Regions from separate parts of the Embleya sp. NPDC059237 genome, predicted to be linked through region 2. Evidence: riboswitches for the same ligand, from Rfam matches in the RefSeq annotation. Region 2 holds a riboswitch; the other holds the start of a gene.
What was found. A riboswitch is a leader RNA that binds a small molecule or an ion and turns the genes downstream of it on or off. The one in region 2 is predicted to bind cobalamin.
Positions count from the first base shown of each region.

Region 1 (15,139 bases), 110 kb from region 2:
CTCCCAGGGAGTCGGGCCACCGGACCCCAGGCAACTCTCGGGCACGGCGATCCGCATCCGAGACGCGGTGACCGGCAACGAGCTTGCGCACGGTCGCTTCGAGACACCGCATCCGGTGATGAGCATGCTGCCGTTCCATACCCGGACCGGTACCCGTCACGTCTCCTGCGTCGACTACCGGGGTGGCTACGCCGTTCTCGACCTGACCGACAGGCGCATGTACCGGGTCGGCATGGCGCGTCGCCTCCCCGCCGCGTGGTGGACGCAGGTGGACTACGCCGACGAACACGACATGGCCTGGGTCCGTCTGCCCTCGAACGACGCGTTGTTGCTCGCCACGGGTCGCGACGACGACCTGTCGGGCGCCGATTCGGTCCACATCTGGAATTCCGCCTCCCCGAACGACGTCGGCCGCCTTGCCGTCCCTGCCAAGCGCCTCCTCTGGACCGGCAACTCCCCTGACGGCGAAGCTCTCGTGTTGGTCGACGACGAACACGGCATCACCCTCTGTCATCTCCCTGACGGCAACCCGATCTGGCGCACACCCCTGCCCGCCCGGATCAATGGCGCCACGCTCCTCGCCGACGTCGACATCGCGCTCGCGACCCAGCAGGGGGTCGTCCTGGTCCGGCCGCGGATCTCCGCTGCGTGGCGGCGGCGGCTCGGGCTTGGGCGGGGGTGAGCGCGGCCGTCGCGGTCGCGGGACAACTCGGTTGCCGGGAAAAGGGTGAAGGCGACAGAATTGCGGATTGCAAGCGACAGACGGCCGGTGGTGCGACAGCGGGGGCACGTGTGATCGAGACAAGCGCAATAATCGGGGTCAGCGCCGTGGCGCTGGGGATGGTGCTCACTCCCGGGCCCAACATGATGTACGTGACCTCGCGCAGCATCACCCAGGGCCGCCGCGCCGGCATGGTGTCGCTGCTCGGTGTGGCGCTCGGGTTCATGATCTACATGTCGATGGCCAACCTCGGCCTGTCCGCCGTGTTCCTCGTCGTGCCGGAGCTCTACCTCGCGGTCAAGCTGGCCGGTGCCGCCTACCTCGGCTGGCTCGCCTGGCAGGCGCTGCGGCCCGGTGGCGTCTCGGCGTTCGCCCCGCAGGAACTGGCGCCCGACTCCAACCGGCGGCTGTTCACCATGGGGCTGCTGACCAACCTGCTGAATCCCAAGGCCGCGATCATGTACCTCTCGCTGATCCCGCAGTTCGTCGACCCGAAGGCCGGGCACGTGCTGCTTCAGGGGTTCGTGCTCGGCACCATCCAGATCCTGATCAGTCTGACGGTGAACGGCGTCCTGGTCCTCGCGGCCGGCTCGATCGCGATCTTCCTGACCAAGCGGCCGTCGTGGCTGCGCATCCAGCGCTATGTCATGGGCACCGTGCTCGGCGGCCTCGCGGTCAAGCTGGCCACCGACCGGAGCCACCCCGCCACGGCCTGACCCATCGACATCCCCCCAGGAGCGGAGCGGTATGCGGCTCGACGAGTACGCCCGGTACGACGCGGTCGGCCTGCGTGACCTGATCCGGAGCGGCGAGGTCACCGCGGCCGAGGTCGAGCAGGCCGCCCGGGAGGCGATCGAGGCCGTGAACGCCGAGCTGAACGGGCTCGCGCTGCCCGTGTTCGAACCGGCCCTGGACCGCTCCGCCGACCCGGACGCGCCGTTCGCCGGCGTGCCGTTCCTGATCAAGGACTCCGGGCCGGTCGCGGCCGGTGTCCCGTTCTTCCTGGGCAGCCGCGCGGTGCCCGGGGTGGTCATGCCGCACGACAGCGAGCTGATGACCCGCTTCCGGGCCGCCGGTCTCGTCACCCTCGGGCTGACCACCGCGCCGGAGATGGCGATCAGCTTCGCGACCGAGTCGGTCAAATACGGCATCACCCGCAACCCGTGGGATCCGGAGCGCGGCGTCGGCGGCTCCAGCGGCGGCGCGGCGGCCCTGGTCGCCGCCGGCGCGGTCCCGATCGCGCACGCCACCGACGGCGCGGGCTCGATCCGCGTGCCCGCCTCGGCCTGCGGCCTGGTCGGGCTCAAACCCACCCGGGGGCGTACCCCGTGCGGCCCCGACCTGGGCGAGTCGTTCTTCGGGATCTCGTACAACTTCGCGCTCACCCGCACCGTGCGCGACACCGCGCATCTGCTCGACGCGGTTTCCGGTCCGGCACCGGGCGACAAGTACGGCGCGCCCACCCCGCTGCGGCCCTACGCCGCCGAACTGGGCGCCGACGTACCGCCGTTGCGGATCGGCGTCACCACCCGGGCGTGGTCCGGCGTCGCCGTCGACCCCGAGGCGGCGGGGGCGGCCACGGCGGTCGCCGGGCTGCTGGGCGAACTCGGCCATCGGGTCGACGAGGCGAGCCCGGTGGTCGACTGGGAGAGCGTGCTCGACGGGCTGGTGCCGGAGGTGGTGTCGTTCGTCGCCGCACCACTGCTCGGCGCGCCCCGCCCGCCCGACCCGGCCAAGCTGGAGGCGGTCACCCGGCAGATCCTGCACGACGTGCACGCGGTGACCGCGCTCGACCTGATCGCCGCGTTCGACGCGCACAACCGGGTGTCCCGCTCGGTCGGGGCCTTCTTCGCCGATCACGACCTGCTGATCACCCCGACGCTGGGGCAACTCCCGGCGCCGCACGGCACGTTGGACTTCGACGACCCGAAGCACTCGGTTCGAGGCTGGCTGGAGACGATCTTCGCCTACGGCCCGTTCACCGCGCTCTTCAACGTCACCGGCCAGCCCGCGATCAGCCTTCCGCTGGGGCACAGCGCCGACGGCCTGCCGATCGGCGTGCAACTGGTGGCCCCGTTCGGTCGCGAGGACACCCTCCTTCGGGTCGCCGCGCTGCTCGAACAGGCCCTGCCCTGGCACGACCGCGTCCCGCCGACGTTCGTCGGCGGCCGATAGCGGCTACTCGTCGTCGGAGACGAACTGCACCGGGATCACCCCGGTGCGCTTCCGGGCCACCTCGCGTGCCTCGCCCGGCAGTTCCTCGACGTCGATCAACCGGGGCAGCAGATCGGGCTCGATGGTCAGCGCCCGAAAGCACACCCCGACCGTGAGGTCGTGGTCGGGCCGGGAGACCACGGTGATCGCATCCCCCGCGCGCACCTCGCCCGGTTCCAGCACCCGCAAGTAGGTCCCGGGAAGGGCGCGTTGGGTGAATCGGCGGACCCAGCGCCGCTCGTCCAGCCAGTGTGCGAAGGTCGAGCACGGGATACGCGGGACGGAGACCTCCAACAGCGGACCCGCCGCGCCGCCCACCCGCCAGCGCTCGCCGATCAGGGCCGCCTCGACGTCGAGGTCGGTCGTGGTCAGGTTCTCGCCGAAGCTGCCGTTGGCGAGTTCGCGGCCCAGGTCGGCCGCCCACATGTCCAGGTTTTCCCGGGCATAGGCGTATACCGCCTGGTCGTTGCCACCGTGGTTTTGTCGGTCGTAGATCTCGTCGCCGACCAGTCCGCTGCCGTGGCCGCCGTATTTGGGCCCCGGGGGTCGCACGGCGACCGCGTGGTCGACCGGCCGCTTGTCGATCCCGGTCAGGTCGATCCCGGCCTTCACCGGGTTGGCGCGCGGGTGGGCCAGGTTCACGGAGAGGACGTGAGACATACCGGCAGGCTACCCGCTCCCTCTCGGCGGGCCTCGGCGGGCCGATTCGGCGGTTTTCCGGGGGAGTTCCGGGGGATTCGGCCAGGTCGAACCGCGTATCCCGGTCCAGAACGGGGCAAACACCTGTTATCGGCGCCCTCGGGGACGCCGACGCCCGCGTTTCCGGGCATCAGGGAGGGACCACGACATGAGCGCGCTGTCGAAGACCGTGAAGAAAATCCAGGGGTACATCCGCCGCAATCCGCGCCAGGTCGAGCAGGGCAAGCGGCACCTGCGCGACCGACTCACCCGCCGTCGCGGCGGCAACAGCGGCTCCGGCAACCCGCCGACCACCTAGGCCCTGTCCGGCGGGCCTTGGCCTGACCCACCGAGCCGGGGCGAACGCATCGGCCGCACCCGCGCACCGCTCGCGAACGCCCCGGGCAGTCACCCCCTCCGCGCCCCGCCACCGACCGTCTCACGGCCCTCCTCCGCGACACCGAGCGCCAATTCCCCCTCGACCGAGGCCGACCGGCCGATCGGCCGGCCGACCGACCACTCAACCGATCAGCGTCGCCTTCGCCCGTACCACGCAGAACTCGTTGCCCTCCGGGTCGGCAAGCACCGTCCACGACTCGGTGCCGGTCTGGCCGACGTCGACGCGGCGGGCGCCGAGCGCGATCACCCGCTCGATCTCCGCGTCCCGCTCGCCGGGACCGGCGCCGGGGGTCAGGTCGAGGTGCAGTCGGTTCTTGACCGTCTTCACGTCCGTCACCGGCATGAAGCAGATACCGACCGGCGCTCCCGGCTCGGTGCCGATGACCACCTCGCGCTCGCGCTCGGACAACACCTGCCAGCCCAGCACTTCGGCCCAGAAACGCGCGAGTCCGGGCAGATCGTGTGCGTCGATGACGATGTGATGCAAGGAGATGGCCATGCGCGCCATTGTGCGCGCAGCGGTCGGCCGGACCAACCGGGTTTCGCCCACCGCCGCGCACCGGCCGGCCGGCCGTACCCGACGGATCGTCGGTCAGCCGTGGTTCACCACCACGGTGCCCACGAAGCCGCCCTTGGCGTGGTGGCGCAGCGCGTCCGGGATCTCGTCGAAGCCGAACTCGCGGTGGATCGTCGGCCGCACCCCCCACGCGTCCACCGCGCGGTTCATCGTCTCGAACGCCGCCCGGTTGCCCACCGCGAGCGGACGCAGCACCGCGCCGGCGTTGAAGAAGTCGGTCGGGGACGGCGTACGACCCGGGGCGTCCGTGCCCAACCAGTGCCCGACGAAGGCGATCTCGCCGCCGAGCGCGGTCGCCGCGAGCGACTGGGACAGGTCCCCCACGACGTCGACGACGCGGTCCACTCCGCGTCCGCCGGTACGCCGCCGCACCTCCTCGCCCCACCGGGGATGGTGCCGGTAGTCGACCACCTCGTCGGCCCCGAGCGCCCGCAGTTGCTCCGCCTTGTCCGGGCTGGACGTGGTGGCGATCACCCGGGCGCCGGACCGCTTGGCGAACTGCACGGCGAACAACGACACACCCCCGGTGCCGAGGGTGAGCACGGTCTCCCCCGGCATCGGCGCCCGGCCGCCGGTCAGCGCGTTCCACGCCGTCACCGCGGTCAGCGGCAGGGTGGCGGCCTCGGTGAAGGACAGGTGCGCGGGGATGTGCACCAGCGCCCGCTCGTCCGCGAGCGTGTACTCGGTGAACATGCCGTCGCGCGAACTGCCCAGCTGGGCCGCGTAGTCCAGGCCGAACGGCCCGTCGATCCAGTCCGGGAAGACGGTGACGGCGACCCGGTCCCCCGGCGCCACCCGGGTCACCCCGGCGCCGACCGCGACCACCTCGCCGACCCCGGCGCAGCCCGGGACGACGTCCGGCCGCACGGGCAGCGGATAGTCGCCGGCCAGGACGAGCAGCTCGCGTAGGCTGATCGAGGAGGCCCGGACCCGGACCAGCACCCGACCCGGACCCGGCGCGGGCTCGTCGTGGTCCCGCAGGGTGAGTCCGTCGATTCCGGCGCCCGGCTGCAGGTGGTAGCTCTTCATGGTGGTGCCTCTTCCACGTTGCGACGATGGTGCGACGATCCGCTGTGTCCGGCCCGCCACTCGGCGGGCCGTGGTGACGATCCTGCGAGCGAGCCGCCGACAGGACAATTCCCGCAAGGGAATTGCCCGCGGTGCTCGCACTGCCTAGAACTGCCCCATGAGCACGATCACCCACGGCCCGGATTTCCCCGCCGAACTGCGGCGCTGGCGTACCGCTCGGCGGCTGAGCCAGCTGGAGCTGGCCGCGCGCGCGGAAACCTCCCAGCGGCACCTGAGCTTCATCGAGAGCGGTCGGTCCCGACCCGGCCGGACCATGATCATCCGGCTCGCCGAATCCCTGGAACTGTCGCTGCGCGAGCGCAACGCGCTGTTGCACACCGCCGGCTTCGCGCCGGTGTTCCCCGAGTCCGATTGGGACGCCCCGATGATGCGGCCGGTCCAGGAGGCGCTGAGCGCGGTGATCGAGGGCCATCTGCCCTATCCGGCGATGGTGCTGCGGCCGTACGGGCAGATCGTGGCGGCCAACGCGGCGATCGACGTGCTCACCGACGGCGCGGCCCCGGAACTGCTCGGGCAGCCGATGAACATGTTGCGGCTGATGCTGCATCCGCGGGGCATGGCGACACGGGTGGAGAACCTGGCCGCGTGGGGCCATCACGTCATCGAGAACATGCGGGCCCGGGCGCTGCGCAGCCCCGATCCGCTGCTCGACACGTTCATCGAGGAGCTGCGCGGCTACGTCCCGAACGTGGAACCGGGCCCCGACCACCTCGGCTTCGCGGTGCCGCTGCGGTTGCGGGACCCGGCGAGCGGGGGCGAGTTGCGCCTGCTCACCACCCTCACCTCGTTCGCGACGGCGACCGACGTCACCGTGTCCGAACTCCACCTGGAGGCGTTCCTGCCCGCCGACGAGGCGACCGCGACCGCTTTGCGCCGCCGCGCCGCCGAACGCTCGTGAGCCCGGGCGGGCCGAGCGGAACCGGCGCGGCCGGCCGGCCCCGAAACGCACGAAACCGCCGTGCCGCCCCGGAATCGGGACGGCACGGCGGTGGTGTGTACCCGGGCACGCGGACCCGGGTCAGAAGTCCTCGTCGAAGGAGACCGATCCGGTGACCGCGACCTGGTAGGCCGACACCCGCCGCTCGAAGAAGTTGGACAGCTCCTGCACGTCCTGGAGTTCCATGAAGCCGAACGGGTTCGCCGAGCCGTACACCGGCGCCATGCCCAGCTGGGCCAGCCGCCGGTCGGCCACGTGCTCCAGGTAGGAGCGCATGTCGGCGACGGTCATCCCGGACACCCCGCCCTGGAGCAGGTCCTCGGCGAACGCCGTCTCCGCGTCCACCGCCTCGGCCAGCATCCGCCGTACGTCCTCGGCGAGTTCGTCGTCGAACAGGTCGGGCTCCTCGGCCCGCACCGTCTCGACCACGGAGAACGCGAAGTCCATGTGCGCGGACTCGTCGCGGAAGACCCAGTTGGTCCCCGAGGCGAGGCCGTTGAGCAGCCCGCGCGAGCGCAGGAAGTAGACGTAGGCGAAGGCGCCGTAGAAGAACAGCCCCTCGATGCACGCCGCGAAGCAGATCAGGTTGAGCAGGAACTGCCGCCGGTCGTCCCGCGATTCGAGCCGGTCCAGGCCCATCGCCGAGTCGATCCAGCGGAAGCAGAACTCCGCCTTGCGCCGGATCGACGGGATGTGCTCGACCGCGGCGAACGCCTGCTCGCGCTCCTCGTGGTCGGGCATGTAGGTGTCGAGCAGCGTCAGGTAGAACTGCACATGGACGGCCTCTTCGAAGAGCTGCCGCGACAGGTACAGCCGGCCCTCGGGCGAGTTGATGTGCCGGTACAGGTTCAGCACCAGGTTGTTCGCCACGATCGTGTCGCCGGTCGCGAAGAACGCGACCAGGCGCTGCACGAGGTGCCGCTCCGCCGGGCTGAGCTTGTCCAGGTCGGCGAGGTCGCTGTGCAGGTCGACCTCTTCGACCGTCCAGGTGTTGCGGATCGCCGCCCGGTACTTCTCGTAGAAGTCCGGATACCGCATCGGGCGCAGCGTGAGGTTCATTCCGGGATCGAGCAGGCTCACGTGCACGCCTCACATGCTTCGGGGTTCTCCAGCGAGCAGGCGATGACCTCGAGGTCCGAGATCTCCTCGACCGGCGCGGCGGACGCCTGCGCGGGCACGGTCGCCTGCTGGATCCGCGTCGCGGGGCGCGAGCGCAGGTAGTACGTGGTCTTGAGACCGGTGGACCACGCGTAGCGGTACATCGAGGACAGCTTGCCGATGGTCGGGTCGGCCATGAACAGGTTCAGCGACTGCGACTGGTCGATGTACGGCGAGCGGGCCGCCGCCAGGTCGATCAGCGCACGCTGCGGCAGCTCCCACGCGGTGCGGTACAACTCCCGTACGTCCTCCGGGAGTTCGGCGATGCCCTGAACCGAGCCCTCGGCGCGCTTGATCCGGTCGCGCACCTCGGGGGTCCACAGGCCGCGGGCCTTGAGCTCGCGCACCAGGTAGCCGTTGATCTGCAGGAACTCGCCGGACAGCGTCTCGCGCTTGAACAGGTTGGACACCTGCGGCTCGATGCACTCGTAGGCGCCCGCGATGGAGGCGATGGTCGCGGTCGGCGCGATCGCCACGAGCAGCGAGTTGCGCAGCCCGTGCGCGGCCACGCGGGTGCGCAGCGCATCCCAGCGCTTGGTCTGCGTCGGGTACACGCCCTCCCACAGGTCCGGCTGGAGCCGGCCCCGCGCGGCGTGCGTCTCGGCGTAGGCCGGGTGCGGGCCGTGTACCTCGGCGAGCGCCGAGGAGGTCTCCAGGGCGGTGAGGTAGATCTCCTCGGAGATCAGCGTGGACAACTCGCGCGCCTCGGCCGAGTCGAACGGCAGGCCCAGCGTGAAGAACACGTCCTGCAGGCCCATCAGTCCCAGGCCCACCGGGCGCCAGCGCGGGTTGGACGCGGCGGCCTGGTCGGTCGGGTAGTAGTTGATGTCGATCACGCGGTCGAGGAAGATCACCGCGGTGCGCACGGTGGCGCGCAGCTTGTCCCAGTCCATACCCTCGCCGGCGACCACGTGCGCGCCGAGGTTGACCGAGCCGAGGTTGCACACGGCGGTCTCGCCGTCGCTGGTGACCTCCAGGATCTCGGTGCACAGGTTGGACAGGTGCACCACGTTGCCCGGCTCGGCGGCCTGGTTGCAGGTCCGGTTGGCGGCGTCCTTGAAGGTCATCCAGCCGTTGCCGGTCTGCGCGAGCGTGCGCATCATCCGGGCGTACAGGTCGCGCGCGGGCATCTGCCGGACGAACCGGCCGTCCCGCTCGGCGGCTTCGTACACCTTGTCGAACTCGGCGCCCCACAGGTCGGGCAGCTCGGGCAGCTCGTTCGGGTCGAACAGCGACCAGACGCCGTCCTCCTCGACGCGCCGCATGAACAGGTCCGGCACCCAGTTGGCCAGGTTGAGGTTGTGCGCGCGACGCGCGTCCTCACCGGTGTTCTCCCGCAGTTCGAGGAACTCCAGGATGTCGGGGTGCCAGGTCTCCAGGTACACGCAGGCCGCGCCCTTGCGCCGGCCGCCCTGGTTGACCGCGGCCACCGACGAGTCGAGGGTCTTCAACCACGGCACGATGCCGTTGGAGTGCCCGTTGGTGCCCCGGATCAGCGAGCCGCGCGAACGCACCCGCGACCAGGCCACGCCGATGCCGCCGGCGAACTTCGACAGCCGGGCGATGCGCCCGTACATGTCGTAGATCGACTCCAGCTCGTCCTTGGGCGAGTCGAGCAGGTAGCACGAGGACATCTGGGTGTGCACGGTGCCGGAGTTGAACAACGTCGGCGAGCTGGGCAGGTAGGCCAGCGAGGACATCAGCCGGTAGAAGCCGATCGCCTCGCCGGGCTCCTTGGACAGACCGCACGCCACGCGCAGCAGGAAGTGCTGCGGGGTCTCGACCACCTTGCGCGAGACGGGGTGGCGCAGCAGGTAGCGGTCGTAGACGGTGCGCAGACCGAAGTACTCGAAGCGGCGGTCGCCGTCGGCGTCGACGGCGGTGTCCAACTCGGCGGCGTGCGCGGCGACGAACGCCGCGGTCTCCGCGCCGATGATGCCCTCGCGGTGACCGAGCGCGATGCCGGCGCTGAAGGAGGCGACGCCGGCCTCGGCGGCCTCGTCGGCGATCCGGCCGGCCAGCAGCCGTGCGGCGAGCCGCGAGTAGGCGGGCTCCTCGGCGATCAGCTCGGCGGCGGTTCGCACGGCCAGGTCGGCCGCCGCGCCGCGGTCCGCACCCTCGTTCAGACCCGCGACGACCCGGCGGACGACCCGATCCGGATCGACCTCCGGCAGATCGCGCGCCTGGGTGCGCACCAGGGTGGCAAGGCGGTCCTCGGGGCTCTCGTCGACCCGCATCCGGGTCGCGCCCACGCTGTCCACAACGGTCACGTGCTCTCTCCTCGCGAGCTCGTACGTACAGGTGACCCCACGCCCGAAGGCGCGGGCAGCCGGCAGGTATTCGGACTCGCGGGCATGCCGGGGCACCGCCGGGCACGGCGTGTGCTCGGTGGTCCGCGGAGTGCCTAGCGGTCGTCGCTTCCCGTGCGCCTTTCGGCGTCCGGCGCTCTATGACGACTTTCGTTCCCGCTCACCGCTGCGGGGGCAGTTCCGGCCTCGCACCGGATTCCCTCTTGCCTCGCCTTCCCGGAAACTTCGGTCGGGCGAACCAGCTGCGTCGCAGAGCATATATGTAGTGGCGGGGTGGTCGTTGCACCCCCAGGTGTTGTGTCGCGTCCCGATTCCCGGCGTGTCACGGTTCGCCGGAGACGTGCCCGGGTGGTACGACCGGCGAGCAATGCGACGCGCGTCGAGCGCCCCGAACGCCCGCTCCCCCGGCGCCCGTCCGGCCCCACCGGGCCTGCGCGGGCCGCGTGGGACGGGGCCGGGGTCGGCGGGAGCACGGCGGGGGGCGGACCGGATCGACGGTGGATCGCGCGTCGGCCGCCGCACCGATCGGCCGGCAAATTCCTTCCTCGCCGGGCGTGTCGGAGGGCGCGTGACAAGAAGCACATCGCGCCGCGGCCGGCCGATTCACGCGGAGCGGATCAGCGGCTCCGGCCCTCGGGTCGGGACGAGCCGCGTCGCCTCCGGGCCCGGATCGCGCCGCGTGGCCGGCTCACGGGCGACGCGTGCGCGGGCCCGGTCCGGGTGGGCGGGCGGGTCGGGGCGGGCTGCCTTGCGGTCGGTCCGTCGGCCGGGGTACCTCCCGGCCCGAGTCGCGCCATTCGGCGACCAACGCCTCGTAGACGGGAGTCTCGAACGTCTCGGTGGGCCACGGCCCATACGGGGCCCGCAGGATCTTCATGCCGGCCCAACCTCACGAGGAGGCGCGAAGTAACCACCAACCGGGTGATGCCACCCGGTCGATTGACGGCCCCGCCCCGGGTCGGGTCGCCCACGACGACCCCCGGTCGCCGCCGCACATGGTGGGCGGCACGGATGGCGCCCCGCGCGCGCGGCCCTCCTATTCGGGCGGGTAGGCCGTGGTGCGCAGGGCGGTGAAGGCTTCGGCGAGGGCCGCGGCCGTCCAGTGGGCGTTCAGGCCGCTGGGGTTGGGGAGTACCCAGATTCCGGTGTCGTCGATCGTCTCCGACTGGCGGCCGACCACCGCCCTGGGGCGGCCGAAGCCGGTGCGGTACGCACCGATGCCAAGCACCGCCAACCAGGCCGGTCGGTACCGGCGTACCTTCGCGGTGAGCGCCAGGCCGCCGGCCCGGTACTCCTCCTTCGTCAACTCGTCGGCGCGCGCGGTGGTTCGGGCCACCACGTTGGTGATGCCGAGGCCGAGCGTGGTCAACTCGCGCTGCGCGGCGGGCTCGATCAGGCGCGGGGTGAAGCCCGAGGCGTACAGGGCCGGCCAGAACCGGTTGCCGGGACGGGCGAAGTGCCGCCCGGTGGCGCCCGACCAGAGCCCCGGGTTGATCCCGCAGAACAGCACCCGCAGGTTCGGCGCGATCACGTCCGGGATGCTCCGACCGTGCGCGGCGGCCAACTCCTCGGCGGTGGGATTGCGTCCGGGCGGGATCGGCAGCACGATCGACGCGGCGGCATCGGTCTTCGTACCCGCCGCGCCCGCCTGCTCCGCGCCCGCCTCGGCAGTCCGCGCCTCGTCCCGCCGGCTCACGGCGCCTCCGCGATCATCGCCGTCCCCACCGAGCGGAAGCCGATCCGGTCGTACACCCGCGCGACGTCCTCGTCCCCCGCGCTCAGGAACACCGTCTCGCTCCCGCCCTCCAGCGCGTGCCGGGCCAACTCCCAGGTCACCGCCGCCGCGAGGCCGCTGCGCCGGGCCGCGGGCAGGGTGGCCACACCGACGATCTCGGTCGTGTCGTACAGGTGCTGGTAACTGCCCACGCACAGCGGTCCGGCCGGGCTGTACGCCGCGAACATCACCGTCTCGCCGCTGCGCAACCGCTCGTTGAGGTAGGACAGCAGGCCCGGATCCTGGCCCAGCGCTGCGGTGTCCCGCTCGGCGGGCCCGTCGGAGCCGGGCGCGGTGCCGGGATTGGCGAAGCCGATCGCCGCGACGCTGTGCACGATCGCCAAGTCGGTGGCGTCCGCGCGGATTCGCCGCAGCGTCACCAGGTCCGGCAGATCCGGGCGCTCGGCCGGATGTTCGTCCGGGTCGAGCACCATCAGCGGGTGCTCGTGTACATGCAGTTCGGCCTCGATCGCGGCCGCCCGCAACGCGGGGGTGCTCTCGTGGACCCATTCGAACGTCTCGGGCACTTTCAACTCTCTCTGCCGCGCCCGGACCGCGCGCACGTCCGCGACGGTGGGCTCGGCGAGGCCGCCGAGCGTGGGTCGGGCATAGTAGGGCCACCCTTCGCCCTCCCGGACGAACAGCGTCAGCGCGCCGATCGCCTCGGTGCGGGTGAACCGGCGGGGCACCGCGTCGTAGAAGATCTCCAAATGCGCGCGCAGTTCCGCGGCGGACTTCGGCATGCGGGTCAGTGTGACACGGCCGTCGGCACCGGTTCGGCCCGGTGTCCGAAGCCCGCTTTCCCTCCGAAGCCCGCGTGCACCCCGAAGCCCGCCTTCAACCGGCCCAGGAGTTCGGACAGTCGCTCGGCGTCCTCGTCCGGCCAGTCGGCCAGCCGCTCGGCGATCACCGCGAGGCAGCTCTCGGTGGCCCGGTCGACCACGGCGCGCCCCTCCGGGGTGAGTCCGAGCAGTACCGACCGGCCGTCGCGCGGGTCCGGGCGGCGGGCCACCCAGCCGTGTTCGACCAGGTGCGCGAGGTGTCGGCTGACCACGGACATGTCCAGGTCGAGGAGTTCGGCCACGCGCCCGGCGCGCAGCGGTTCGGCACTGCGGCCGAGCACGAACAGGACTGCGGAGCCGGGCGGCAGGCTGCCGGGCGGGACGGCCTTGGCGAGGCCGCGGCGTACGCCGACGATGCCCTCCAGCTCGGTGAGCAGGTGCCGACAGGCTTCCCTGGTGGCCATGGCGGCTCGCTCCTTCCTGTGCCCGGGCGGTCGTACGCCCGCGCGGCGACTTCGTTGCCTGTCACAACCATAGAAGAAATTAGTTGCATTTGACAACTTCTCCGGCGGCGAATCCGCCACGCCCGGCCGGCGCCCGGGTACGGTATGCGGCGTTCCCGCAGCCGACGGAGGCACCGCCGTGTCCGGATCGCCCGCTCGTCGCGTGTTCGACGCGCATCTGCACATCGTCGACCCGCGCTTCCCGCTCGTGGCCGATCACGGCTACCTGCCGCCGACCTTCACCACCGCCGACTACCTGGCCCGCGCCGTCCCACTCGGCGTGACCGGCGGCGCGGTGGTGTCCGGCTCGTTCCAGGGCTTCGACCAGACCTACCTCCTCGACGCGCCGGCCCGACTCGGCCCCACCTTCGTCGGGGTGACCCAGCTGCCGCCCGACGTCCCCGACCGGCGGATCGCCGAGCTGGACGCGGCCGGGGTGCGGGCGATCCGGTTCAATGTCCGGCGCGGCGGCTCGGCGACGCTCGACCACCTGGACCGGCTCGCCCGCCGGGTCCACGCGATCGCCGGCCGGCATGCCGAGCTGTACCTCGACGCCCGCGATCTGCCCGACCTGCTGCCGGTGTTGACCGCGCTGCCGAGGGTGGGCATCGACCACCTGGGCCTGTCCCGGGAGGGGCTGCCGCATCTGTTGCGGCTGGTCGAACACGGCGCCAGGGTCAAGGCCACCGGTTTCGGCCGGTTCGACGCGGACGTATCCGCGACGCTGCGCGCCGTCGCCGCCGTGGACCCGCGGGCCCTGCTCGCCGGCACCGACCTGCCCTCGACCCGCGCGCCCCGCCCGTTCCGGGACGCCGATCTCGACCTGATCGCCGACGCGGTCGGGCCGGACCTGGCCGCCGCCGTCCGGTACGACAACGCGCACGCCTTCTACCGTCCGCGCGGGTAGGCCCTCGCCGGCGGGCCGGTCGGCGCCCCTCACTCCCGGGCCGCGAGCGCCCGGACCGTGTCCATGTCGTCCGCCTCCGCGGCCGTCTTGTCCTTCCGGTAGCGCAACACCCGCGCGAAGCGCAGTGCGAGGCCGCCCGGATAGCGGGTGCTGGTCTGCAACCCGTCGAAGGCGATCTCCACGACGAGTTCGGGTCGCACCCACACGGTCCAGTCGTCCCGGCGCACCTCGAGCTCCCGCAACCGCTCGGTCTGCCCACGCGAGCAGTTCGTCGGTGAGCCCCTTGAACGTCTTGCCGAGTATCACGAACCCGTCCCCGCCCGGATCCCGCGCGCCCAGGTGCAGATTGCTCAGCGTGCCGCGCCGGCGGCCGTGGCCCCACTCGGCGGCCAGCACCACCAGGTCGAGGGTGTGCCGCGGTTTGACCTTGACCCAGCCGGCGCCGCGCCGACCCGCCGTGTAGGGGGTGTCCAGGGACTTGACCACCACCCCTTCGTGCCCGCGCGCGACCGCGTCGGCGAAGAACGCCTGCGCCGCCGCGTCGTCCCCGGTGACCAGCCGGGGCACCAGGAGTTCGGGCGGCGCCAGGTCCGCGAGCGCGGCCCAGCGGTGCGCGCCGGGGCGGTCGATCAGGTCCTCGCCGTCCACGTGCAGCACGTCGAACAGGTACACCGTCAGCGGCGTCTCGGCCCGCAGCCGCGCGGCGTCGCGGGTCCCGGTCCGGGAGGCGGTGATCTGGAACGGGTGCGGCCTGCCGTCCGCGCGCAGCGCGATCGCCTCGCCGTCGAGCACGGCGGTACGCACCGGCAACGCCCGTACCGCCTCGACCAGTTCGGGCACACGCGGGGTGATGTCGTCCAGGCTGCGGGTGAACACCGCGACACGATCGCCGTCGCGGTGGATCTGCACCCGGATGCCGTCGATCTTCCACTCCGACGCGACCTCGGCGGCGGGGTCCTTGGCCCGCAGCTTGGCCAACGCGCCGGCCACGTCCGGCGCGGCGGCGGCGAGCATCGGGCGCACCGGGCGGCCGACGTCGAGGGTGAGCGCGTCGAGCGCGGCCCGGCCGCCGTGCAGCGCGGCGGCGGCCA
Region 1 covers NZ_JBHZAE010000004.1:383,453-398,591, forward strand. The annotation lists gene ACFXKZ_RS15780 (caspase family protein) at 1-682, shown strand, start outside; gene ACFXKZ_RS15785 (LysE family translocator) at 841-1,437, shown strand; gene ACFXKZ_RS15790 (amidase) at 1,469-2,896, shown strand; gene ACFXKZ_RS15795 (MOSC domain-containing protein) at 2,900-3,595, opposite strand; gene ACFXKZ_RS15800 (hypothetical protein) at 3,783-3,932, shown strand; gene ACFXKZ_RS15805 (VOC family protein) at 4,134-4,511, opposite strand; gene ACFXKZ_RS15810 (NAD(P)-dependent alcohol dehydrogenase) at 4,605-5,618, opposite strand; gene ACFXKZ_RS15815 (helix-turn-helix domain-containing protein) at 5,776-6,576, shown strand; gene ACFXKZ_RS15820 (ribonucleotide-diphosphate reductase subunit beta) at 6,697-7,674, opposite strand; gene ACFXKZ_RS15825 (ribonucleoside-diphosphate reductase subunit alpha) at 7,692-10,010, opposite strand; cobalamin riboswitch at 10,087-10,340, opposite strand; gene ACFXKZ_RS15830 (hypothetical protein) at 10,771-10,959, opposite strand; gene mug (G/U mismatch-specific DNA glycosylase) at 11,119-11,679, opposite strand; gene ACFXKZ_RS15840 (GNAT family N-acetyltransferase) at 11,775-12,599, opposite strand; gene ACFXKZ_RS15845 (MarR family winged helix-turn-helix transcriptional regulator) at 12,605-13,102, opposite strand; gene ACFXKZ_RS15850 (amidohydrolase family protein) at 13,350-14,048, shown strand; partial or broken gene ACFXKZ_RS15855 (ATP-dependent DNA ligase) at 14,078-15,139, opposite strand, start outside.
Region 1: it holds a riboswitch for cobalamin, as region 2 does, so the genes downstream of both, ACFXKZ_RS15825 (ribonucleoside-diphosphate reductase subunit alpha) here and ACFXKZ_RS15280 (peptidase) in region 2, are expected to answer to the same signal.

Region 2 (15,139 bases):
ACTCCCGCGCCCACCGGCTCGGCCACCCACACCGGGTCCGAGAGCCCATCGGCCTCGACGTCGGCGACGCCCACCACCTCGCTCAGCCAGACCGCTAGCGCGTCGATCTCCGCGTCTTCGTCCGCGTCCGCGACGAACACGAACCAGGCCGGCACAGGCGGCGGAAGCACCGTCGGCGGTGGCGGCACCGCGAACGGGGGCGGTGGCAGCCTCGCCCGTACCGGTGCGGAGATCGGCGGCCTGGTGCTGCTCGCGGTCGGCCTGGTCGGCACCGGCTTCGCCGTCCGCGCGGGTGCGCGCCGCAAGAACGGACAGCACACGTGAGGCGCCTCGGCCGCAGACGCCGAATGGCCCGCCTGGTCGCCGCCCTGGCCCTGCTCGCCCTGCCCGCCACCGCCCAGCTCACCGTCGCCGCACCGACCGCGCGCGCGGTCGACACGTCCAAGGGCACGCCCGGATACTGCCCGGACGGCAACGGCGTGACGGTCGTGATCGACTTCCAGGAGCTGGGCGGTACGACCATCGTGCGCTGTGCGCGTGGCGATCAGGCCACCGGCCATGCCGCGCTCAAGAACGCCGGCATCGAGATCGCCGGCGTGGCCCGCTGGGGCGAGTCCTTCATCTGCCGGATCGAGGGCAAGCCGGGGGCCAACTCCGAGGCGTGCATCGACACGCCGCCGGCGAGCGCTTACTGGTCGTACTGGCACTCCCCCAACGGTGGTTCGTGGACGTACAGCCAGTGGGGCGTGATGAACCGCAAACCGCCGCTCGGCAGCTTCGAGGGCTGGTCGTTCTCCAAGAACAAGACCGAGACCACCAACCCCTCGCCGCGCGTGGCACCGTCACGCCCGACCACGCCCGCCACCCAGGACCCGCCGCCCAGGACGAACAACCCGCAACCGCCGGCCGGCAACGGAGGCAACTCCGGCAACGGCACGACGTCGGCGGGATCGGGAGGCAAACCGGCCGGAACAGGAGGCGGCACCGCGTCGACCGGGTCCGCCTCGAACGCGGCCGGCGGGACCGCCGCCTCGGGTACCGACCCACTGGCCCCCGGGCCCGGCGTCTCCGGAAATCCGATGGAGCCCGAACCCCCGCCGGCCGCTCCGGCGAGCGAGGTGCCCTCCACCGCCCCGACCGGGTCCGCGGCGCCCGAGCCCGCCTCGGCCGCGCCGTCCGTGCAACCCTCCGGCGTCACCCCGCAGGGCCAGACCTGGACCGGCGGCGAGGAGTTGGCCACGAAGAAGCGGGACGGCATCCCGACCATGACCATCGTCGGCATCGCCCTGCTCGTTGCCATCTGCGCGGCAGCCGGATTCACCACGTGGCGCCGCCGGACGCGCGCCGACGGATCGGGATGAACGTGCCCCACCCGAAACCGTCGCCGACCGCCGCGGCGTTCCGCCGCGGCGGCGGCCGGCTGCCCCGCACCGTGCACCCCGGCGCGTGGTGGTTGTGGGCCCTGGGGCTGGCCACCGCCGCCGGCCGAACCACCAACCCCCTGCTGCTCGCGTTGCTCCTGGCGGTGGCCGGGTTCGTCGTCGCCAACCGGCGCAGCGACGCCCCGTGGGCCCTGGCGTTTCGGATGTACCTGTTCCTTGGGTTGTTCATCGTCATGATGCGGGCGCTGTTCCGGATCGTCTTCGGCGCGGGCGCGGCGAGCGGGCATGTGCTCGTCGACCTGCCGGAGATCCCGCTGCCCGCGTGGGCGGCGGGCATCCACCTGTTCGGGCCGGTCGCGCTCGAACACGTCCTGGGCGGGTTCTACGACGGGTTGCGGCTGGCCACGATGATCGTGTGCCTGGGTGCGGCGAACGCGCTGGCCAGTCCCAAGCGCATGCTCAAGGCGGTGCCGGCGGCGCTGTACGAGGTGGGCGCGGCGGTGGTCGTCGCGCTGTCGGTCGCGCCGCAGTTGGTCGAGAGCGTGCAGCGGGTGCGCCGGGCCCGCCGACTGCGCGGCGGGGCGCAGAAGGGCATGCGGGCGTTGCGGTCGATCGCGATCCCGGTCCTTCAGGACGCGCTGGATCGTTCACTGGCACTGGCTGCCGCGATGGACTCGCGCGGATACGGCCGCAATCGGCATCTGCCACGCGCGATCCGACTGTTGACCGGCGTCCTGACCCTCGTCGGGCTGATCGGCGTGTGCGTCGGCGTCTACGCGCTCCTCGACGGAAGCACACCCCGCTACTTGGGCGCCACCATGCTGCCCGGCGGCCTCCTGATCGCCGGCATCGGCTTCGTGCTCACCGGCCGGCGGATCAACCGGAGCATCTACCTCCCCGACCGCTGGCGCCCGGCCGAATTCGCGGTCGCCGGCTGCGGTCTGGGCACCGGCGCGCTGCTCTACCTGACCAGCCGGATCGACGCGGGCAACCTGTACCCGTCGCTGAGTCCACTCGCCTGGCCCGAACTGGCCCCGCTCCCGGTCCTCGCGCTGCTCGTCGGCGTGCTGCCCGCGTGGCTGGCACCGCCACCTCCGCTCACCGCACCTCGCATCGGCGACACCGTGCCCGCACCCGATGCGTCGGCCGTCGCGCCGAAGGCGGGTCCAGCCGGTACCGGTACCACCATCAGGGAGAAGTCCGTCCGGTGATCGAATTCCGCGACGTCACCATCACCTATGCCGACGCACCGGCCCCCGCCCTGCGCGACGTGCAATTGACCATCTCCGAAGGGGAGTTGTGTCTGGTCGTCGGCCGCACCGGGGCAGGCAAGTCCACCCTGCTGGGGGCGATCAACGGCCTGGTCCCGCACTTCACGGGCGGCACGTTGCGCGGCAGCGTGCTGGTCGACGGCATCGACACCCGCACACAGCCACCGCGCGAGTTCGCACACCTGGTGGGCGTGGTCGGTCAGGATCCGCTCGCCGGTTTCGTCACCGATACGGTCGAGGAGGAACTCGCTTACGCAATGGAGCAGTTGGCTATCCCGTCGGCGGTGATGCGCAAACGTGTCGAGGAAACCTTGGACCTGCTCGGTATCGCCGAGTTGCGCCATCGCCCGCTGCGCACGCTCTCCGGCGGCCAGCAGCAGCGGGTCGCGATCGGCTCGGTGTTGACCGCGCACCCCCGTGTACTGGTCCTGGACGAGCCGACCTCGGCACTCGACCCGACCGCCGCCGAGGACGTCCTGGCCGCGATCACCCGGCTCGTGCACGACCTCGGCATCACCGCGATCGTCGCCGAACACCGCATGGAACGGGTCGTGCAGTACGCCGACCGACTCGTCCACCTGCCCGGCGACCACACCGTGCGCGACGGCTCGCCCGCCGAAATCCTGGAGACCTGCGACATCGCCCCGCCCGTGGTCGAACTCGGGCGGCTCGCCGGCTGGTCGCCGCTGCCGCTGTCGGTCCGCGACGCCCGCCGACTGGCCGCACCACTGCGGGCGCGGTTGGCGGACTGTACCCCACCCGGACCACGATCGGCCCATTCCTCGGCCGACCCGCTGCTGACCGCGCGGCGCATCATCGTGCGCTATGGCGACGTGATCGCCGTACGCGGCCTCGACCTGGTGTTGCCGGCCGGGCAGGTCACCGCCCTGATGGGCCGCAACGGCTCCGGCAAATCCTCGCTGCTGTGGGCCCTCCAGGGCTCCGGTCCCCGCCAGGGCGGCACCGTGGACGTGGCGGGCACCGATCCGGGCCGGGCCGAGCCGAAGCGGGCTCGCGCGCTGGTCGCTCTGGTCCCGCAGACTCCTGGCGACCTGCTCTACCTGGAGACCGTGGACGCCGAATGCGTCGAGGCGGACCGGGAATCCGGCGCCGAAGCCGGTGCGTGCCGGGCGCTGCTCGATCGCATCGCGCCGGGGATCGACGGCACCCTGCACCCGCGCGACGTCTCCGAGGGGCAGCGCCTCGCCCTGGTGCTTGCCATCCAACTGGTCGCTGCGCCACAGGTGGTGCTGCTGGACGAACCGACGCGCGGCCTCGACTACCACGCGAAGCGGCGGTTCGTCCGAGTGGTGCGCGAACTCGCCGACGCCGGGCGGGCGATCGTACTGGCCACACACGACGTCGAATTCGTCGCCCAAGTCGCCGACCGCGTGGTGGTGATGGCCGAAGGCGACATCGTCGCCGACGGTCCGACCGCCGAAGTCGTAGTCTCCTCGCCCGCGTTCGCGCCCCAGGTGGCCAAGATCCTCGCACCGGCCGAATGGCTGACCGTCACCGATGTCGGCAACGCCCTTGCGGATACGGACATCAGCGACCGGGAGTCCGCCTCCGAGGAAGGCGTCCCGACCGCACGCGACGCTCGCGCATCCGCCGCAGACAGGGAGCCCACCCGATGACGACCGTCACCGACACGCGCAAACGCACCAACGCGATCCGAATCACCCCGCGTACCGCGATCGTGCTCACCATCGCCTCGATCGCGGGCTTGGCCATGTTCCTGTGGCCGCTGTTCGCCTCCCCCTCCCCCGAATCGGCCGCGCACTCGGGCGACGCGCCGCTCATCTTCGCCGTCACCCTGCCGTTCGTGGTCGCGGTGGTGCTGGCCGAACTCACCAGCGGCGGGCTCGACTCCAAGGCGCTGGCCATGCTCGGCGTGCTCTCCGCGATCAACGCGGCACTGCGTCCGCTGGGCGCCGGCACCGCCGGGATCGAGACGGTGTTCTTCATGCTCGTCCTGGCCGGACGCGTGTTCGGCCCCGGGTTCGGATTCGTGCTCGGCTGCACCTCACTGTTCGCGTCCGCCCTGCTCACCGCCGGCGTGGGCCCGTGGTTGCCGTTTCAAATGCTGGCTTCCGCCTGGGTCGGACTCGGCGCGGGCCTGTTGCCCCGGCGGGTGCGCGGGCGGCGCGAGATCGTCATGCTCGCCTGCTACGGCGTCTTCGCCGCCTACGCGTTCGGGTTCCTCATGAACATGTGGTTCTGGCCGTTCCTCGCCGACTCCGAATCCATGGTCGGCCCGGCCTTCGTCCCCGGCGACGGCATCCTGGACAACCTGCGCCGGTTCTTCGTGTTCACCGTGCTCACCTCGACCTTCGGATGGGACACCGGCCGCGCCATCACCAACTGCCTCGCGATCGTCCTCGTCGGCCCGGCGGTGCTGGCCGCCCTACGGCGCGCATCCCGCAAGGCGGCCTTCGAGGCACCAATCGTGTTCGAACCCGCCCCGGCCGACAACGGCCTTACGCAAGTCGGCACCGCGACCACCAAGCCGACGAAGCCCGCCCCATAGCTGCGTTCCGTATGTGGCGCCTACCGCCTCTGCCTTGCGCCCACCGCCCGGAGCAGACGACACCGCAGACATTCGGGATCCCCGCATTCGTCCTGCATCGACTCCGGATCCTTCCCATCCCCCGTATGTTTCAGTTCCCGAGCGATCGACAGCAGATGTCGGTGCGGGCATGCGATCGGGACGGCGGGCGGCTGGGCAACCGCTCGGCGTTCTCGGCGAGTTCGCCCAAGGGCGCCGGGTCTGCGAAGCGGCCGAGGACGTCGGCCGGCGTCCCGGTGGCCAACGCCTCGATCACCGCGTCCAGGCGGTGCGAGGGCACGAAGTGGTCGGCGAGGCCGCAGGCGATCGCGTCGCCCGCGCCGATGGCGGAGCCGGTCAGCGTCAGGGGCGTACCCGACTCGCCGGGGGCTCGGGCGAGCAGGTCGGTGCCGCCGACGTCGGGGACGAAGCCGATGCCGGTCTCGGGCATGGCGATCGTCGAGCGCTCGGTGACGATGCGCACCTTCCCATGCGCGGAGATGCCGACGCCGCCGCCCATCACGATGCCGTCCATGACGGCGACGTAGGTCTTGGGGTAGCGGGCGATGCGGGCGTTGAGCCTTGCCACCCGGCCGCGGCGGCGGCCGGGTGGCAAGTCCGGGAACGCAATTCGGGTTGTCTCCCGAGCGAGTCGTTCGTGCCGCCACACCTGCGAGAACCGGTGCGATATCGGCCGGCGGAACGGTGGCGGCGCGATGTCAGCGGTTGCGGCCGGGACTCCACAGCACGTCGCCGCGCCCGCCGTCGTTGGCCAACCGTGCGAGAATGAACAGCAGGTCCGACAAACGGTTCAGATAGCGGACGCACACCGGGTTCACCGTTGCCGCCTCCCCGCCGGACAACTCCGTGTCCGTCTCGATCAGCGCCCACGCCGAGCGCTCCGCCCGGCGGGCGGCCGTCCGCGCCGTGTGCAGGAGCGCCGCGCCGGGCGTACCGCCCGGCAGTACGAACGACCGCAAGGGCTCGAGCCGTTCGTTGAACGTGTCGCACAAACGCTCGAGCCGGGATACGTCCTCGTCCCGGACCCGCAGGCGCTCGTCCCCGTCGCGGATCGGAGCGCACAGGTCCGCGCCCACGTCGAACAGGTCGTGCCGGATGCCTTCCAGGACGTTCCGCAGCTCCGCGTCCAGGCAACCCAGCGCCAGCGCCACACCGATGGCGGCGTTGGTCTCGTCGGTGTCGGCATAGGCAACGATCCGAGGATCGGTCTTACGGACACGGGAGTTGTCGCCCAACGCGGTCGTACCCGCGTCGCCCGTGCGAGTGTAGATACGGCTCAGCACCACAGACATGGCGAACCACCGGCCTCTCTCGGGGAAATCCGCCCCGGTTGTATCGAGGTGGCGACGACGTGAGTCTCCTGGCTCTCGGATCAACACTTCCCCCGGCCTTCCAACCCCGAAGCGGGGCCGTGGCCTTGACGGGAGTCGCTCCCCGATCACAGTGGCGGGACCGCACCGGAATCACACCGGTTTCCTCGGCTTCGCCGTCGCACAGCAGGCCATAGCATGACACGCGGCCCTCGCCGGCACCAGACCCGACCCGGGACCTCCTGCCACGGGCAACCGCACTCCTGCTCGACCGGGGCGCACCACACACGTGCAGCGTTTCCGAGACGGCGCCACCCACCAACACACGGGCCGCGCCTGACACCGCTCGGTCGCTGAGCTGCTTCCTCGGGCCCGCCCCCACACCGACCCCGGTCAAGAGGCGGCGTGTGACTACTGAAGCCTCAAGGAGGATTTCCGGATTCCGTGTCGGATCCATCCTTCAGGTGCCGGCGATCTTGTTGGCCGGAAAGAGAGTTCCTTCCGGAGTGAGCGATCCGTAGAGTGCGGGATCTGCAGGTCTGAGCAGTCGACGTACCGATTCCGGGCGTCTTCATCTGTTTCGATCGTCTTGTGTGACGACTCGCAGTAGCTCCGACGACGGGGGAAGTCCGGTGTGAATCCGGCGCTGACCCGCAGCGGTGATCCGTCCCTCCCGACGGCGAGCCCGAATGCCCGTCGCCGCAGTGTTCGTCTCCCATCCCCGTCGTGGTCCGCGGGACGGAGCCCCAGCGACCCGTGCGTCGGGACGGTGCCGCCGTCGGTGTGCCCGCTCGGCCGCCGGGTCTCCCGGGTCCGCCGTGCCATGGGCCCGGAAAGGCACCGTGATGACGCTCACCCGACCCGGACGCCGGATCGCCGCGCTGTTCGGCGGACTGGCCCTCGCCGGTACGGCCGCCCTGATCCCGTCCACCGCCGTGGCGGCTCCACCGACGACCGACACGACGCCCCAGGCAAACGTGTCCATACTCTCCGGCAACCGCACCCAGGCCGCGGCGGGATGGCTGGCCCGGCAACTCGTCGACGGCGAACGCTTCGAGACCACCTTCGACGGAGTGACCTACCCCGACCAGGGCCTGACGATCGACGCGATCTTCGCATTCGCCGCAGCCGGGGTCGCCGACGACAACGGAGCCAAGGCCACCACGTGGCTCGCCCGCCCGGAGATCCTGTCGGGGTACATCGGCGACGGCACCACCAACGCCTACGCCGGAGCCACCGCCAAGATCCTCCTCGCCGCCGAGGTGCGCGGTGTCGACCCCACCTCGTTCGGCGGCGTGGACCTCCCGGCCCGACTGCTCTCGTTGCAAAAGCCTTCCGGCCGCTTCACCGACACCTCGCCGTGGGGCGACTACAGCAACGCCTTCAGCCAGTCCCTCGCGCTCCTGGCGCTCGACCGCACTGCGGCCGGCGCCCCCGCCGCCGCGGTGGACTTCCTGGCCGACGCACACTGCGCCGACGGCGGATTCCCCCTCGACTACGGTCTGTCCACCTGCACCAGCGACGCCGACTCGACCGCGATGAGCGTGCAGGCGCTGGCCGCCACCGGGCGCCACCAGGAAGCGGCCGCCGGACTGAACTGGCTCGCCTCACACCAGCTTTCCGACGGCGGCTTCGGTACGGTGGGCGCCACCACCTCGAACGCCAACAGCACCGGCCTGGCCGCCCAGGCCCTGCTCTCGTCCTGGCGCGTGATACCGGGCCTGACCGCCCGGCACTTCCTGACCGAACGTCAGGTCGGTTGCTCGGCATCCACGGCCACGCGAGGCGCGATCGCCTACGACACCGGCGGGTACAACCCCGCCACCGCCACCAGGGCCACCGCTCAGGCGGTTCTCGGCCTGGCCGGCGCCGGCTTCGCCGACCTGAGCAGCGCGGGCGCTCATCGGAACGCCCCCACACTGCACTGCCCCACCACACCCTGACCGGACGAGCCAGCGGCCACCGTCGACACGGTAGCCGCTGCCTCGACAGGTGCGGGTGTCGGTCCCGGGGGCCCTCCTGCCGAGGCGGCAAGCATGTCGCGACAACAGCACCCCTCTCAGGGCCCTCTCACGCATTGGGAATCACGCGGCATCGAAAATCCCCATGACACTCGGACAGGAGAGCGTCCAGCCCAAGGTTTCTGCACCGACGGGCACGGCAGGAACGCCCGTTCGAGCACTGGGGGTCAAGGGGCACGACGGTGTTCAAGAGGCGCCGGCCAGGGCAAAAGCCCAGGTCGGCGCCTCTTGCAGATTTCGACCACCTTCCATGGGCACGCACAACACTCACTGCGTCGCCGACACGCGTGGCGACACGGTCGGTGGCGGTGAACCGATTGGTCGGCGCCTGGCACAATGGTTCGGGAACGGGTTCGAAGGCGCTTGGGCGCGCAGCCTTTCGTTCGGGATGCACCGGGTGAACGGCGGACAGGAAAAGGGACCACCGTCGTGAGCGAGAATCGACCGTCCGAGGGCCAGCCGATCTCGGGGCCCGACGTCGCGCACAACGCCCGGGTCTGGAATCACTGGCTGGGCGGCAAGGACAACTACCCGATCGACCGCAAGGTCGGCGACCACGTCACGAGCATGTTCCCGAGCATCGGCGAAGTCGCCCGCGCGGACCGGGAGTTCCTGGGTCGCGCGGTGCGCTTCCTGGCCGGTGAGGCCCGGATGGACCAGTTCCTCGACATCGGTACCGGGCTGCCCACCGCCGACAACACGCACGAGGTCGCCCAGCGGGTGAATCCCGCCGCGCGGATCGTCTACGTGGACAACGACCCGCTCGTCCTGGCGCACGCCCGGGCGCTGCTCACCAGCACCCCCGAGGGTGCCACCGATTACATCCACGCCGACGCGCACCACCCCGACGCCATCGTCGCGGACGCGAAGGCGACACTGGACTTCGACCGCCCGGTGGCGGTGATGCTGCTCGGCAGCCTCAACTTCATCCTCGACACCGACACCGCCGTGGACATCGTCGGCCGGTTGATGGCCGCCGTACCGTCCGGCAGCCACCTGGTGATCACCCATCCGACCACCGAACTCGGCGGCGAGGGCAACGTCGAGGCCATGCGGTTCTGGAACGAGAACGCCACGCCGCCGATCACCGCCCGCAGCCTCGCCGAGTTCACCCGCTTTTTCGCCGGCCTGGACCTGCTCGACCCGGGCATCGTCTCCTGCGCCCGCTGGCGAGCCGCCCCCGTCGACGGCGAACTCCCGCCGATTGTCCCGCAGTTCGGCGCGGTCGCCCGCAAGCCCTGACCCTGTCACGCGCAGCTTTGACGAACACACTACGGCGGCGTCGGGCCCGAAGTCTCCGACCCCGACGCCGCCGCGCGTTCAGCCATACCGTGCGCAGCTTCGTCCGCCCACTTCGCCCGTCTACTCCGTCCGCAACCCGTCCGGCCGCATCATCCGCCACAGCGGCGGCAGACTCAGCGCCGTGACCAACAGCACCACACCCGCACCGATACCGGTCATCGACGCCAGCCCGGCCCAGTCCACCCCGAACGGACGTTGCGCCATGCCGAGCAGCGCCGCGCCCAACGCCACCCCGGTGCCCGCCGCGAGGAACAGGCCGAGCACGACCGGGATCGCCGTCTGGTACAGGATCGACCAGCTCAACGTGCTGCGCCTGGTGCCGAACGCAACCAGGACCGACAACAACTTCCGCCGCTCGCGCAGCTGTTCCAGCATGGTCACCAGCAGGCTCGCGCCGATCATCAGCAGCACCACCGTCGAGCCGATGAACAGCGCGGTGCGCACATTCGCGAACCGCCGGGACTCGTGGGTCTCGTTCAGCGTGTACACCTGCGCCAACGGATCCACCCGGGCCATGGCGTTGCGCGCCAGGTCGCTCGCGTCCCGCACCGCGGGGTCGAGCGCCAAGGTCATCGAGTACGTCAGCTGCCGGCTCACGGCCGCCGGCACCGCGCCGGGCGTCGCCAACACCCCGTCGGGGGCGATCCCGCTCCCGTCCGCCCGACCCGGGACCGTGCGCGCGGCCGCGGGGATCACCCACGGCGTGAGCACGGGCGTCGCACGCGGGCCGTGGCCCATGTCGATGACCACGTTCTTCCCGGGCACCGGCCGCATGCTCCCGACGGAACTCGACGTGCGCGGGTCGACGACGAACGTGTCCCCGTCCGCACATCCCTCGATCCGGGCCAACTCGCGCAACGTGTCACATGTCCCGATCGTCAACGACGCGCCCGGACCGGGCTCGTCGCCCGGCTCGGCCAGGCGGGTGGAGGATCGCCAAAACGCGCTGCGCACCCCCGTCGTCTCCCGGATCTGCCCGGCGATCCGCTCGATCCCCTCGGTGCTCACCAGCGCGTCGGAGCTCACCGAGAGTTGGGCCCGCGTCGTATCCGCGCCGGTCTCCTTGGTGTAGTCGTTCTCGATCCCCAGGAAGAGCATCTGGAGCGCGATCGCCCCCGCCACCGCGACCGCGATGCCGTTGACCGCCCGGGCCGCCGAAGTGCTGCCCACCTGGAGCCGCCGGACCGCCAGTTGCCACGGCACCCGACCGGCACCGAGCCGGGCCACCACCGTCTCCACGAGCCAGGGCAGCAGCGCGTTGACCCCGAGCAGGAGCAGCACCACGCCGAGCACGACCTGTCCCCGGTTGAACTCCCCGCTCTCCGATCCCTGACGGATCAGCGGGTACAGCGCGGCCAGTCCCGCGAGCGGCAGCAGCAGGCGCCACCACACCCGGCGCCGAGGAGGCGTGCCGGCCCGGACCACGCCCAGCGGTTCGATCACCACGGCACGCAACGCGAACAGCGTCACCGCGACCGCCGAACACGGCACCGCCAGCGCCACGAGCACCGCGAGCGGCACGCTCGGATCCAGGTCGGCCGGGAAGATGCTCAGGTCGAACGCGGAGGCCACGCCGGTCAGTTGCCGCCCGATCAAAAAGAAGCCGAGCCCGAACAGCAGGCCGAACAGTGATCCCGCGAGCGCCTCCCCCGCCGCGATCCACCGAGTCCTCCGCGCGTCGGCGCCGACCAGCCGCAGCGCCGCGAGCCGCCGGTCCCGCCGTTCGCCGCCGAACCGCACGGCGGTGGCGATCAGCACCGCGACCGGCATCAGCAGCACCACGAACATCACCACGACCAGCAACACCAGCCGGGGATCCATCGGATCGGCGGGAAACGAACTGCCGAACGCGGTGATCCGCTGCACCGAACTCCATCGGTCGCCCGCGGTCACGGTGTCGTTCCCGGCGTAGAAGGCCAGTTCGTCCGGGCCGATCAGGCCCTTGTCGCCGATCGTGCCGACCGTGCGGTACGGGAACCGTTCCCGGAGCAGCCGCCCCCGGCTCGAATCGAGCAGGTCGGCCAGCGCCGGCGAGACGACCATCTCCCCCGGCCCCGGCACCTTGGCCAGCCCCGGCGGGATCGGCGCCTTCGGGCCCTGCGCCCGCAGGAGCCGGCCCCGGATCTCGTCGCCCTTGTAGCTGGTGTCGGCGTTGGCGATCAGCAGCGTGTGGTCGCCGGCCTGCGCCGCCTGCCCGCTCTGTTCGTTGCGATCGCGGCCCCGCTCGTCCCGCGCCGACAGCGCGCTCGGAATCGCGGTGGTCAGCAGCAGCAGCGCCACTCCGAGGCCCACGCCGATCGCGGTCAACAGTGTGCGGATCCAGCCTTCCCGGCCGCCGGTGACCGCGAATCCGGCGCCCATCCTGAGATCACGGAACACGTTCACGCGGCGCGCGCCATGTCTCGGGACCGGCCGTCGCGCACGACGATCTCCCGGTCGGAGTAGGCGGCGATCCGCGACTCGTGGGTGACCAGGACGATCGCGGCGTCGGTGGATCTGGCCGCCCCGATCAGCAGGTGCATCACCCGTTCGCCGTTGAGCGAGTCCAGCGCGCCGGTCGGCTCGTCCGCGAAGACCACCCGGGGACGGATCACCAGCGCACGGGCCACCGCGATGCGCTGGCCCTGGCCGCCGGAGATCTCACCGGGCCGCTTGCGCGCGAGGTCGGCCACCTCCAGGCGCTCCATCCACTCCCGCGCCCGGGCCTCGGCCTCCTTGCGCTTGACCGCATTCAGCCGCAGCGGCAGCGCGACGTTCTCCAGGCAGGTCAGTTCGGGTACGAGTTGGCCGAACTGGAAGACGAAGCCCAAGTCGCTGCGCCGCAGCGCGCTGCGCCCGCCGTCCGACATGGCGGTCAGGTCGCGGCCGTCGTAGCGGATGGTGCCGGAGTCGGGGCGCACGATGCCGGCCAGGCAGTGCAGCAGGGTCGACTTGCCCGATCCGGACGGGCCCATGATGGCCACCACCTCGCCCGAGCGGATGGTGAACTCCGCGCCGGCGAGGGCGGGCGTCGATCCGTAGGTCTTGTGCAGGTCGTGGCCGCTGAGCAGGGAGTCGGTCACTTGCGGATCTCCAGGGTGAGTTCGCCGAGCCGGGCGGCGGTGAGTTCGAGCCAGCGCAGGTCCGCCTCGAGGTGGAACAGCGCGTGGTCGCAGATCAGTCGGTCACTGAGATCGCCGTCGATCTTGCGCCGGGTCAGCTCGCGCATCATGGTCAGGTGTTCGGCACGCTGGGTGTCGAGGATGTCCGCGGCGTCGCGGCCGGTCAGCAGTGCGAGGACGACCTTCGTGTAGAGCGTCGACTGGAGATAGGGCTCCGGCGTCTCCGGCCGGCCGAGCCACTGTTCGACGTCGGTGACACCGGCGTCGGTGATCGCGTAGCGCTTGCGCTCGGGACCACCGCCGGATTCGAGCCCGTCTATCTCGACGAGGCCGTTCTTCAACAGCCGCGACATGGTCGAGTAGACCTGGCCGTAGGCGAGGGTACGGTCGCGTCCGAAGCGCTCGTCGAAGCTGCGCTTGAGGTCGTAGCCGTGGCAGGGTCCGGACTCCAGGAGCCCGAGCAGGGTGTGACCGATGGACATGCCGAGCACTATACGCACCAGGTATACCTCGTGTGTATAGCGGGGTGCCGTGGGCCCGTCACCGCATGCGGTGACGGGCCCACGGGCGGAGAAAGCGCTAGAGCCCCAGGTCCTTGGTGACCGCGCTCGCGCGGGTGAAGACCGAGCGCGGCTGGGCGCCGTCGCAGTACTTGTTGCCCGACGACACGATGCCGATCAGCTTGCCGCCGGCCACCAGCGGCCCGCCCGAGTCGCCCCGGCAGATACTGGTTCCCGGGTTGGCGGCCGGCGGCAGGCCGCACACCTTGGTGGCGGTGGTGTCCCCGGGGAAGGTGTACGGGTCGCAGGACGCCACCGGCGACAACACCAGCGTGGTCCGCTGCTGCCGCGTGGTGGGCACGCCGCCGTCACGCTTGCCCCAGCCGTAGACGGTCGCGGACTTGCCGAGGGTGTAGAGCGCGCCGTCCTTGGCGCCGGCGATCGGCAGCGTCGGATCCTTGAGCGACCGGTCGAGCGTCAGTACGGCTGCGTCGTACGTGAGCGTGCCCTGGGTGTACTTCGAGTGCACGCGCGCGCCGGTCACCTTCCGGGTCCGACCGCCGGGCGCGGTCAACTCCACCTTGCCGGCGACCACGGTGATGCCGGTCGGGTCGTCCACCGCCGTGGCGCAGTGCGCCGCGGTGAGCACCTTGGTCGGGGCCACCAGCGTTCCGCCGCACAGCAGTTCGCCGTCGGCGGTGTACAGCGCGACGGCGTACGGCGCGGCTCCGACCGGCGCGTCGGTACCGTTGCGCACCGCCGAGGCGGACGGCGCGCAGAGTCCGACGGCGGCCAGGGCGACGACCGCCGCGCCGAACACCTTCGCCGTGCCGGGCCGGCGGGTGTCCGACGTGTGCCGAGTACGAGTCATCCCGGGTACCCCTTTCGATCGCACGCCGGCGCAACGGGGGTTCCCGCCGCACGACGACGCTCCTGCCCCATGGACGCACACCGTCGCCGCCCGGATGCATCCGCGCGGGATCCGTCACCCGAACGGGCGCCGACTCAGTCCTCGTCGACGTAGCGGGCCGGTCGGGTGTTCACCAGCTTGATGATGTGAAAGCCGTACTGGGCCGGAACCAGGTCGCTCACCTGCCCGGGGCGCAGCGCCACCAGGGCCTCGGCGAACGCGTCGGCGTAGTCGTCCTCCTGCCCCCAGCCCAGGTCGCCGCCCTTGGCCGCGGACAGCGGATCCTTCGAGCGTTTGCGCGCGATTTCACCGAACCGGCCGGGGTGTTGGGCCAGTTCGTCGAGGATCGCGCGCCCCTCGCTCTCCGTCTCCACCGCGATGTGCAGGACGTGGTATTCCAGTGCGTCGGACAAGGTCGCTCCCGGGTCGTCGCCACCCGGCGCGCCCGGGCCGAGCGCGGTCACCGAGTTGTCGATCAGGTGGATGATACGGCCGCCGCACAAGCACCCCGGGGAGGCGCCGACGGTGCGTGCGGCGGCTACTCCGCCGTCGCGTCGACGAAGGCGGCCAACGACGCCTGGTCCCAGGCCAGCCGACCCGCCGCCAGATCGGCCGATACCGCGTCCACCCAGCGCAGTTCCGCGTCGGTCATCGCGCGCAGGTATTCGTCTTCCAACACCACCACACGCGGCAGGTTCATCCGCGTGGTCTGCGCCGCCTCCGCATCCAGATCGGCGAGCCGGGCGACCAGCGCCTCCCGACGCCGGGTCAAC
Region 2 covers NZ_JBHZAE010000004.1:273,141-288,279, forward strand. The annotation lists gene ACFXKZ_RS15245 (prenyltransferase/squalene oxidase repeat-containing protein) at 1-324, shown strand, start outside; gene ACFXKZ_RS15250 (hypothetical protein) at 321-1,361, shown strand; gene ACFXKZ_RS15255 (CbiQ family ECF transporter T component) at 1,358-2,593, shown strand; gene ACFXKZ_RS15260 (ABC transporter ATP-binding protein) at 2,590-4,290, shown strand; gene ACFXKZ_RS15265 (ECF transporter S component) at 4,287-5,183, shown strand; partial or broken gene ACFXKZ_RS15270 (enoyl-CoA hydratase/isomerase family protein) at 5,398-5,784, opposite strand; gene ACFXKZ_RS15275 (cob(I)yrinic acid a,c-diamide adenosyltransferase) at 5,921-6,514, opposite strand; cobalamin riboswitch at 6,555-6,736, opposite strand; cobalamin riboswitch at 7,113-7,248, shown strand; gene ACFXKZ_RS15280 (peptidase) at 7,378-8,475, shown strand; gene ACFXKZ_RS15285 (SAM-dependent methyltransferase) at 8,983-9,795, shown strand; gene ACFXKZ_RS15290 (FtsX-like permease family protein) at 9,916-12,216, opposite strand; gene ACFXKZ_RS15295 (ABC transporter ATP-binding protein) at 12,237-12,917, opposite strand; gene ACFXKZ_RS15300 (PadR family transcriptional regulator) at 12,914-13,438, opposite strand; gene ACFXKZ_RS15305 (S1 family peptidase) at 13,536-14,327, opposite strand; gene ACFXKZ_RS15310 (peptidylprolyl isomerase) at 14,462-14,779, opposite strand; gene ACFXKZ_RS15315 (PadR family transcriptional regulator) at 14,905-15,139, opposite strand, start outside.